One region of the Brenneria sp. L4-2C genome, then DNA from elsewhere that is predicted to be linked to it. Evidence: predicted binding sites of a transcription regulator. Region 1 holds the regulator's gene; each other region holds the start of a gene.
What was found. The regulator LexA, encoded in region 1, represses DNA repair genes until DNA is damaged. The targets are predictions, from matches to a motif close to TNCTGTATGTACATACAGNA.
Positions count from the first base shown of each region.

Region 2: a site for LexA is predicted at 1,190-1,209, ahead of uvrA (excinuclease ABC subunit UvrA). Genes of this name have one in related genera too.
Region 3: a site for LexA is predicted at 1,102-1,121, ahead of uvrB (excinuclease ABC subunit UvrB). Genes of this name have one in related genera too.
Region 4: a site for LexA is predicted at 1,494-1,513, ahead of ABRZ26_RS02100 (metal-dependent hydrolase). Genes of this name have one in related genera too.

Region 1 is NZ_JBEIAC010000005.1:91,043-93,250, forward strand. Features, by position in the region: gene ABRZ26_RS09885 (diacylglycerol kinase) at 41-406, shown strand; gene lexA (transcriptional repressor LexA) at 515-1,123, shown strand; gene zur (zinc uptake transcriptional repressor Zur) at 2,104-2,208, opposite strand, start outside.
Region 2 is NZ_JBEIAC010000007.1:46,273-48,480, reverse strand. Features, by position in the region: gene uvrA (excinuclease ABC subunit UvrA) at 1-1,027, opposite strand, end outside; gene ssb1 (single-stranded DNA-binding protein SSB1) at 1,352-1,888, shown strand; gene ABRZ26_RS12305 (RES family NAD+ phosphorylase) at 2,026-2,208, opposite strand, start outside.
Region 3 is NZ_JBEIAC010000002.1:371,231-373,438, reverse strand. Features, by position in the region: gene bioD (dethiobiotin synthase) at 1-427, shown strand, start outside; gene uvrB (excinuclease ABC subunit UvrB) at 1,237-2,208, shown strand, end outside.
Region 4 is NZ_JBEIAC010000001.1:451,813-454,020, reverse strand. Features, by position in the region: gene ABRZ26_RS02105 (L-cystine transporter) at 1-720, opposite strand, end outside; gene ABRZ26_RS02100 (metal-dependent hydrolase) at 902-1,477, opposite strand; gene kduD (2-dehydro-3-deoxy-D-gluconate 5-dehydrogenase KduD) at 1,625-2,208, opposite strand, start outside.

The DNA of each region.
Region 1 (2,208 bases):
GGTAAAATGCGAGCGAACGCTGATAAATAATGGAGGATGGATGAACAAAGCAACGGGGATAACCCGGATAATCAAAGCTACCGGCTATTCCCTACAGGGATTGAAGCAGGCGTGGCGGCATGAAGCGGCCTTTCGTCAGGAAAGTCTGCTGGTCATTGTCGGGGCGATCGTCGCCTGTCTGTTGCCTGTCACCCTGGTCGAAAGACTGCTGCTTATCGCCTCTGTCGTGTTGATCATGCTGTTTGAACTGGTTAACAGCGCGATTGAAGCGGTCGTCGATCGCATCGGTCTTGAGCATCATGAATTATCAGGCCGGGCAAAGGATATCGGCTCGGCCGCGGTGTTTGTCGCCATTCTGCTGGCGGTCGTCGTCTGGGGCGCTATTCTCTGGCAGCGTTTTGCGTGAAGGCTTGCAGAAATCAATAAAAACCGAGGTTTACTCACATCCTGGTTCCCAATTGGCAATTAGCTGTATATACTCACAGCAAAACTGTATAAACAACCAGGGGGCGGAATGAAAGCATTAACAGCCAGACAGCAGCAGGTTTATGACCTGATCCGCGATCATCTTGCACAGACCGGTATGCCGCCTACGCGAGCGGAGATTGCCCAACAGCTGGGATTCCGTTCGCCGAATGCCGCTGAAGAGCATTTGAAGGCGCTGGCGCGTAAAGGCGTTATCGAAATTGTCTCCGGCGCATCGCGCGGCATCCGTCTGTTGATGGAAGAAGAGGCTGGCATTCCGTTGATTGGCCGCGTCGCCGCGGGTGAGCCGCTGTTGGCTCAGCAGCACATCGAATGTCATTATCAGGTCGACCCGTCCATGTTTAAACCCAGCGCCGATTTTCTGTTGCGCGTCAGCGGAATGTCGATGAAAGATATCGGCATTATGGACGGCGATTTACTGGCGGTGCATAAAACGCAAGATGTGCATAACGGGCAGGTCGTCGTGGCGCGCATTGAAGATGAAGTCACGGTTAAGCGCTTGAAGAAGCAGGGTAACACGGTGCATCTTCTGGCGGAAAATGAAGAGTTTGCGCCGATTGTCGTCGATCTGCGTCAGCAAAGTTTTTCCATTGAAGGGCTGGCGGTCGGCGTTATTCGAAACGGCGACTGGAGCTGATTCCGGCTATTGCCAATCTGATTCCCATCCTGACTGGTTAGTTTCACGTATGACGGAGATATTCGCCTCAGCACTGAGGCGAATATCGCCATCCTATTTCAAACCGCAGAGGCGTCGGTTTTGTAACGCGTTTTTTCCGGACCGCGGTACGCCGTGTTAACGCTCGCGCCTGGAAACGCTTCATTTCCCTTGAATAGTGATATGAAACAGCTTTTGCCGATCTATTTAGGCGCGTTTTAGCGGATTTCAATATTTATTGAGCCTATATTTACGATACATTTTGTTGCATTTAATCCTGCTTTTTGTCGGGTGTTATTGGCTGATTTTATTTTTTGATCAAAGCGCTTTTTTTATTAAACGATTAATGCGGGTTCTTGAAGGCGTGTTATAAATAATATTGTGGAACTATTATTTTTCGTTAATATTTCAGCAGGTTTTTTTTGCGGCTTGTTAGTTATTCGATTTCATCACTGACTTTTGCCAATGGCGCGGAAATGCGCTATACCCTAAATAATTCAAGTAACAAAACCAACGTATCTGTCACTTGCAGTATGACGTGTCGTGCCAGGTATAAAGAACAAGGCGTCAGACGCGCTACTTAAAGAGACGGCAACGAATCAGCAACGCGAATTCTGATGGATGATAAGTCGACTCATTATGGCTGAAAAGATTTTCTGGTAATTAAAATCCAGACGTATTACGTTAACTAAAATAATCGGCTGAAAAAAAGAAGTAAAGGTATGGGGAAGCAAAAATAAGTTCGACTGCTAACCGGTAATGCCGGTACGTTCAGGTACGGAATAAGTGGCTCCTGTGTCGAGGTGTTAACCATTGACTGTATTTGCGGCGGTACCGGAATGCAGATTGGGAAAAGATACGTGGTTTATTTCTTTTCTTGCCAACTGCAAAAAACCGGGTTCAGCGATATAACGGGAACAACGGATGTTCCCACCCATCCTTATCATTACACCATCGCTGCGCTAGCGTTTTTTGATGGGTATGGAATGGTCGTGATCGCACTGCTCGGGATGTTTACAGGCGGCGACTTCCTGACAATCCTTACACAATCCATGGGCTTCAATAAT
Region 2 (2,208 bases), on a different contig from region 1:
CTGATTCGCCCAGGCTGTCGAACGGCGCATCGACATCGAACTTGTAGTGCTCCGCCAGCGAGCGCAGCATCTGGAAATAATAGAAGTTACGCCGATCCCAGCCGCGGATCGCGCCGCCCGCCAGCGACAGTTCCCCGTTCTGTATCACGCGCGCCGGATCGAAAAACTGCTGCACGCCCAGGCCATCGCAGCTTGGGCAGGCGCCCGCCGGGTTGTTGAACGAAAACATGCGCGGTTCCAGCTCATGCATGCTGTAGCCACATATCGGGCAGGCGAAATTCGCGGAAAACAGCAGCTCGGGTACCGTCGGGTCGTCCATATCCGCCACCACCGCGCTGCCGCCGGACAATTCGAGCGTCGTTTCGAACGACTCCGCCAGGCGCTGCGCCAGATCGTCGCGCACTTTGAAGCGATCGACGACGACTTCGATGGTGTGCTTTTTCTGCAACTCCAGCTTCGGCGGATCGGACAGATCGCACACTTCGCCGTCAATACGCGCCCGGATGTAACCCTGCGTCGCCAGATTTTCCAGCGTCTTGCTGTGCTCGCCCTTGCGATCTTTCACCACCGGCGCCAGCAGCATCAGCCGTTTGCCCTCCGGCTGAGACAGTACGTTATCCACCATCTGGCTGACGGTCTGCGCATCCAGCGGAACGTCATGCTCCGGGCAGCGCGGCTCGCCGACGCGGGCAAACAGCAGGCGCAGGTAATCGTGAATTTCGGTAATGGTGCCGACGGTGGAGCGCGGGTTATGGGAGGTCGATTTCTGCTCAATGGAAATCGCGGGCGACAACCCTTCGATATGATCGACGTCCGGCTTCTCCATCAGCGACAAAAACTGGCGCGCGTAGGCGGAGAGAGATTCAACGTAACGCCGCTGCCCTTCGGCATATAACGTGTCAAACGCCAGCGATGACTTGCCTGATCCGGATAATCCGGTGATCACAATCAGCTTGTCGCGTGGAATTATCAGGTTGATATTTTTGAGATTATGAGTACGGGCACCACGAACTTCGATCTTATCCATTCACACACTTCCCGGAATAAATACTGTTTTGCATTATCTCGTGGACGGAGACAACCGGTACGAAACATGCAATTATGGCACAAAAAAAACGTCAGGCGCGTTTTTAACGTTGACGGAAACAGCCGGTAAAGGCACCGAACCGGAATAGCCTACCACCAAAAAGACTGAATGGATATCCAGTTATTGGGGCGTTTTTTATGCAAGTGCTGTAATCAGCATTTTCATTGCTGAAGCTATTTCGCAGGTATGATAGAAATTCGTATCATGCTAAAATTGATCGTTTAGACTTAAGCTAAATTAAGTGATTCATCAGGAGAGACGAGCATGGCCAGCAGAGGCGTTAATAAAGTGATTCTTGTCGGCAATCTGGGGCAGGACCCGGAAGTCCGCTATATGCCGAACGGTGGTGCTGTCGCCAACATCACGCTGGCTACGTCGGAAAGCTGGCGTGACAAGCAAACTGGCGAGCAGAAAGAGAAAACCGAATGGCACCGCGTGGTACTGTTCGGCAAGCTGGCCGAAGTCGCGGGCGAATACCTGCGCAAAGGCTCTCAGGTTTATATCGAAGGTTCGCTGCAAACCCGTAAATGGACCGATCAGTCCGGCGTGGACAAATACACTACCGAAGTGGTGGTCAATATCGGCGGCACCATGCAGATGCTGGGCGGCCGTCAGGGCGGCGGCGGCGCGCCGGCCGGCGGACAGCAGTCCGGCGGTTGGGGACAACCGCAGCAGCCGCAGGGCGGCAACCAGTTCAGCGGCGGCGCACAGGCTCAGCCTGCTGCACGCCCGGCGCAGAACAACTCGCCGGCGGCAAGCAACGAACCGCCGATGGACTTTGACGACGATATTCCGTTCTGATCCGGCATTAAAATATCTTTAGTCATCTCAATAAAGCCCCGTAAATTCGGGGCTTTATTGTTTTATTCAGTAGATTGACAGCGACTTTTACTACCGGCATACCTTTCAGCGCCGGCGCATGGATAGCGCAATATCGACTATTTCATTAATCGCCGGTCAAAGAAGAATGGCAATTCTCTTGTACTGTTCAGGCATGGCGTAAAACCGGAATGGTTCGGATTAAGTATGGCGTTATTTTCGGCTGGAATGATGCTGGACGGTATAATCAGCGCCACCCCCTCAGCGGATTGCAACCACCCCGTTCCAATGTCCATCGTCGA
Region 3 (2,208 bases), on a different contig from region 1:
CGTCAGCGCGGCGGAGCAACGGCCGATTTCGTTGAGCGCGCTTTCCGCCGGGCTACGGGCGTTGGAAGCGCAGGCCGACTGGCTGTTGGTGGAAGGCGCCGGCGGTTGGCTGACGCCGCTATCGGAGCAGGAGACGTTCGCCGACTGGGTGGCGCGGGAGCAGTTGCCGGTGATCCTGGTGGTCGGAATTAAACTCGGCTGTATTAATCACGCCATGCTGACCGCCTGCGCCGTCAGGCAGGCCGGTCTGACGCTCAGCGGTTGGATCGCCAATGATATTTTGCCGCCGGGGAAACGGCATCGGGAGTATCTGAACAGCTTGCAGCGGTTTTTACCGGCGCCGCTGCTGGGCGAAATTCCACACCTGACGGACCCGCAGTCGCAGAATCTGGCGCGCTATATCGATCTGATGCGGCTGGAATCATGAAAAGCGGCGCATTGCGCTGTGTAAAATCATAAGAGACAAAAAGGGGATAGCCAGGCGGGTAAATATTTATCGCTATTCCCTGTTGATAATTAGCCTCGTATTTATCATTCATCGGTAGAAAAAAATAACCTAAAAAACTCACTTAGCCCTTGACAGCGCTGACTTCGCGCTGATTTTTCCGTTCCCGCTATAATCATTTTTAGCCTAATATTTATGAGATAAATTGCAGAAAAAAAGTGAAGAAAATCCGTATCCGTGTTGCCGTTTGATGACGGTAGTATTTCGGCAGCTCAGAGCGGATGCGGGGTTGTGGGAGTTATCCACTATTTCTGTGGATAACTGTGTGCATTAGCGACAGGAAAACCATGCCAGGCGAGAGCTGACGCGGCTTTCCGCCAGGTTGGCGTTATTCTCCGCTTTTTTGCTAATTCTTTTTAAATCATTGTGTTATTTAAAATCAAGCCCCCTGGGCGCCGATGCCGGGTGGTTGCATAAATTAGCGGCAAAAAACAGACGGACACTTTAGCAATATCATTAATCTGGGGATAAATAATGACGGATCTGATTGTTGCATTAGAAAACCGTTTGCGGCGCTCAGGCCGCTCGCGATAAACACAAGGGCGTCGGCGAACGATTTGCCGGTTAATCGCGCGCGCGGGCAATAATTTCCTTGATGCTGTTTTTATATCCAGTATCATGGCGGTGGCAAACTCCGTGATTGGTTCCCATAATAGCGTGAGTGTCAATGCTTGCCGTCCGGTTCCGCTCGTTTGCCATCCGCCAGCCATCCAAGAGAAACGTATTCGACTATGAGTAAAGTATTCAAACTGAATTCCGAATTTAAACCCGCGGGCGATCAGCCGGAAGCCATTCGCCGCTTAAAGGAAGGATTAGAGGATGGACTGGCGCATCAGACGCTGCTGGGGGTCACCGGATCGGGCAAAACCTTTACCATCGCCAACGTGATTGCCGATCTGAATCGTCCCACGATGGTGCTGGCGCCCAATAAAACGCTGGCCGCCCAGCTTTACGGGGAGATGAAAGCGTTTTTTCCGGATAATGCGGTGGAGTATTTCGTCTCGTATTACGACTACTATCAGCCGGAAGCCTATGTGCCGAGCTCCGATACCTTTATCGAAAAGGATGCCTCGGTTAACGAACATATCGAACAGATGCGGCTCTCGGCGACCAAAGCCATGCTGGAGCGGCGTGATGTGGTGGTGGTCGCCTCGGTTTCCGCCATTTACGGTCTGGGCGATCCCGATCTGTATCTGAAAATGATGCTGCATCTGACGCAGGGGATGCTTATCGATCAGCGGGCGATTTTACACCGGCTGGCGGAACTGCAATATACCCGCAACGATCAGGCGTTTCAGCGCGGGACTTTCCGGGTGCGCGGCGAAGTGATCGATATTTTCCCGGCCGAGTCGGACGATGTGGCGCTGCGCGTCGAGCTGTTTGATGAAGAAGTGGAACGGCTGTCGCTGTTCGACCCTTTAACCGGGCAGATTCTGCATGTCGTGCCGCGTTATACCATCTACCCCAAAACGCACTATGTGACGCCGCGCGAGCGGATTTTGCAGGCGATGGAGGATATCAAGGTCGAACTGGCCGATCGCCGCAAGATACTGCTGGCGAACAACAAGCTGGTGGAGGAGCAGCGTCTTAGCCAGCGCACCCAGTTTGATCTGGAAATGATGAACGAGCTGGGCTATTGCTCCGGCATCGAAAACTACTCGCGCTATCTGTCCGGGCGCGGCCCCGGCGAGCCGCCGCCGACG
Region 4 (2,208 bases), on a different contig from region 1:
GTACGGGGTCAGTTTCATCACCAGACGCACCAGCTTCATCACCCAGGATTGTAGCGTGTCGATGGCTGTCAGGACGCGTTCGCCTTTTGCCGCATCATCTTTGGTCAATTGCAGCGCGGCGACACCGAGGAACACGGCAAAGATTACCACGCTGATGATTGACGTGGGGTTGGCTCCGGTCAGATCGGCAAAAGGATTTTTGGGGATAAAGGAAAGGATGATCTGAGGAACGCTCAGATCGGAAACCTTGCCCGCATAGTTAGTTTCGATAGCCGACAAGCGCGCGGTTTCCTGCGCGCCCTGCACCAATCCGCTGGCGGTCAGGCCGAAAAGATTGGTGACGAAAACCCCGACTAACGCGGCGATAAGCGTCGTGAACAGCAGGGTGCCGAGCGTGAGTATGCTGATTTTGCCTAATGAGGAGGCGTTATGCAGCTTGGCGACCGAGTTCAGAATGGAGACGAATACCAGCGGCATGACGATCATTTGCAACAATTGAACATAGCCGTTGCCGACGATGTTAAACCAGGCGACGGATTGTTTAATCAGCGGATTGTCGCTGCCGTAGACCAGGTGCAGCGCCAGACCGAATAAAACCCCGATAACCAGACCCAGCAGAACCTTTTTTGCCAGACTCCACGATTTGTTCCGGCCGGCGTACCCCAGCAGGAACAACAGGGCGGCAAATGCCAGAATATTGAATAGCAGCGGAAAGTTCATCTCCACTTCTCCCTATAAATTAGATGAAAATTTTTCTGAGTGATGAAAAACGCGGACAAGAATATCAGTTCTGTCATAAGTTTGTTATATGGCTGTAAGTTATAAATTATAGCTGATGGATGCGTGATTTTTGCGGCGACGGCGGTTTATTACGCAATGTCGATTACGCAATATCGTGGAGCTATTTTAATAGCTGGGTCACGCGAGCCTGCGCCGACTGGATAAGCCTGAATGATTGTTCGTAGCTACAGCAGTTCAGACTCTTTTGCGGTTGATACAGAGAAAAACCGATAAAGGCGATACAGAGAAAACGCTCCAACTGATTACCTTTTTGACTATTCAGTATCGGCAGGCGAAAACGCCAGCGGCAAGGCCAGAGCAGCGGTACCCCGGATGAGGTCAGGATATCGGCGGCGATATGGCTTAAGTAGCCGACAATCATCGCGTGATAGACATCGGTCGGCAGCAGCCAGTCGGCAGGCATCCGCGTCTGAATAAAGTAAACGCCGGCAATGATGGCGAGTAAACTGTGCGTGAACCCCCGGTGGCCAAATGCGCGGGCGATAGGGGCCGATAGCCATTTCAACCTTTGTCCCAGCAGAGATTTGGGGTGATCGATATCCGGCAGGAGCGACGTGAGCAGCGCGCCAGGAATCAGATGCCACCAGTCTCCCGTTGCCAGCTCTGGCGATAACTCTACTTTTTTAGCCAGGATTACGCAGGCAACAGAGAATAGGACATGTCCTTCCGCAGTCATGAGACGTCTCAAATCGAACTGTTATTTTATACAGTATATGAGATTAACCCTAACTGAGGAAGTAGTTACGCCGTCACTATTAAAGAAAAAGGCGCAGCGGATTGCGCCTTTCTCATCGTTGGCGAACGAAATGAGCAAGAATGCGGGTTAGCGGGCCAGCCAGCCGCCGTCGACCGCGATGGTATAGCCGTTGATATAATCGGACGCGCTGGACGCGAGGAACACCGCCGGCCCCATAAGATCCTGCGGTAAACCCCAGCGCCCGGCCGGGATACGATCCAGGATTTCTTTGCTGCGCTCTTCATCCGCCCGCAGCTGCTGGGTGTTGTTGGTGGCCATGTAGCCAGGAGCAATCGCATTGACGTTAATGTTATGTTTAGCCCACTCGTTCGCCAGCAGCCGGGTAACGCCCATGACCGCGCTTTTTGACGCGGTGTAAGACGGTACGCGAATGCCGCCCTGGAAAGAGAGCATGGACGCGATATTGATGATTTTGCCGCCGTGACCCTGTTTGATGAACTGCCGGGCCACGGTTTGCGACATAAAGAACACGCTCTTTATGTTCAGATTCATCACGTCGTCCCAGTTCTTCTCACTGAACTCAATGGCATCTTCACGGCGGATAATGCCGGCGTTGTTGACCAGAATGTCGACCTTGCCGAACTCCGCCACGGCTTTGGCAACCAGATCGGCATGACCGGCAATATTGCTCATATCGGCGGTCAGACTCA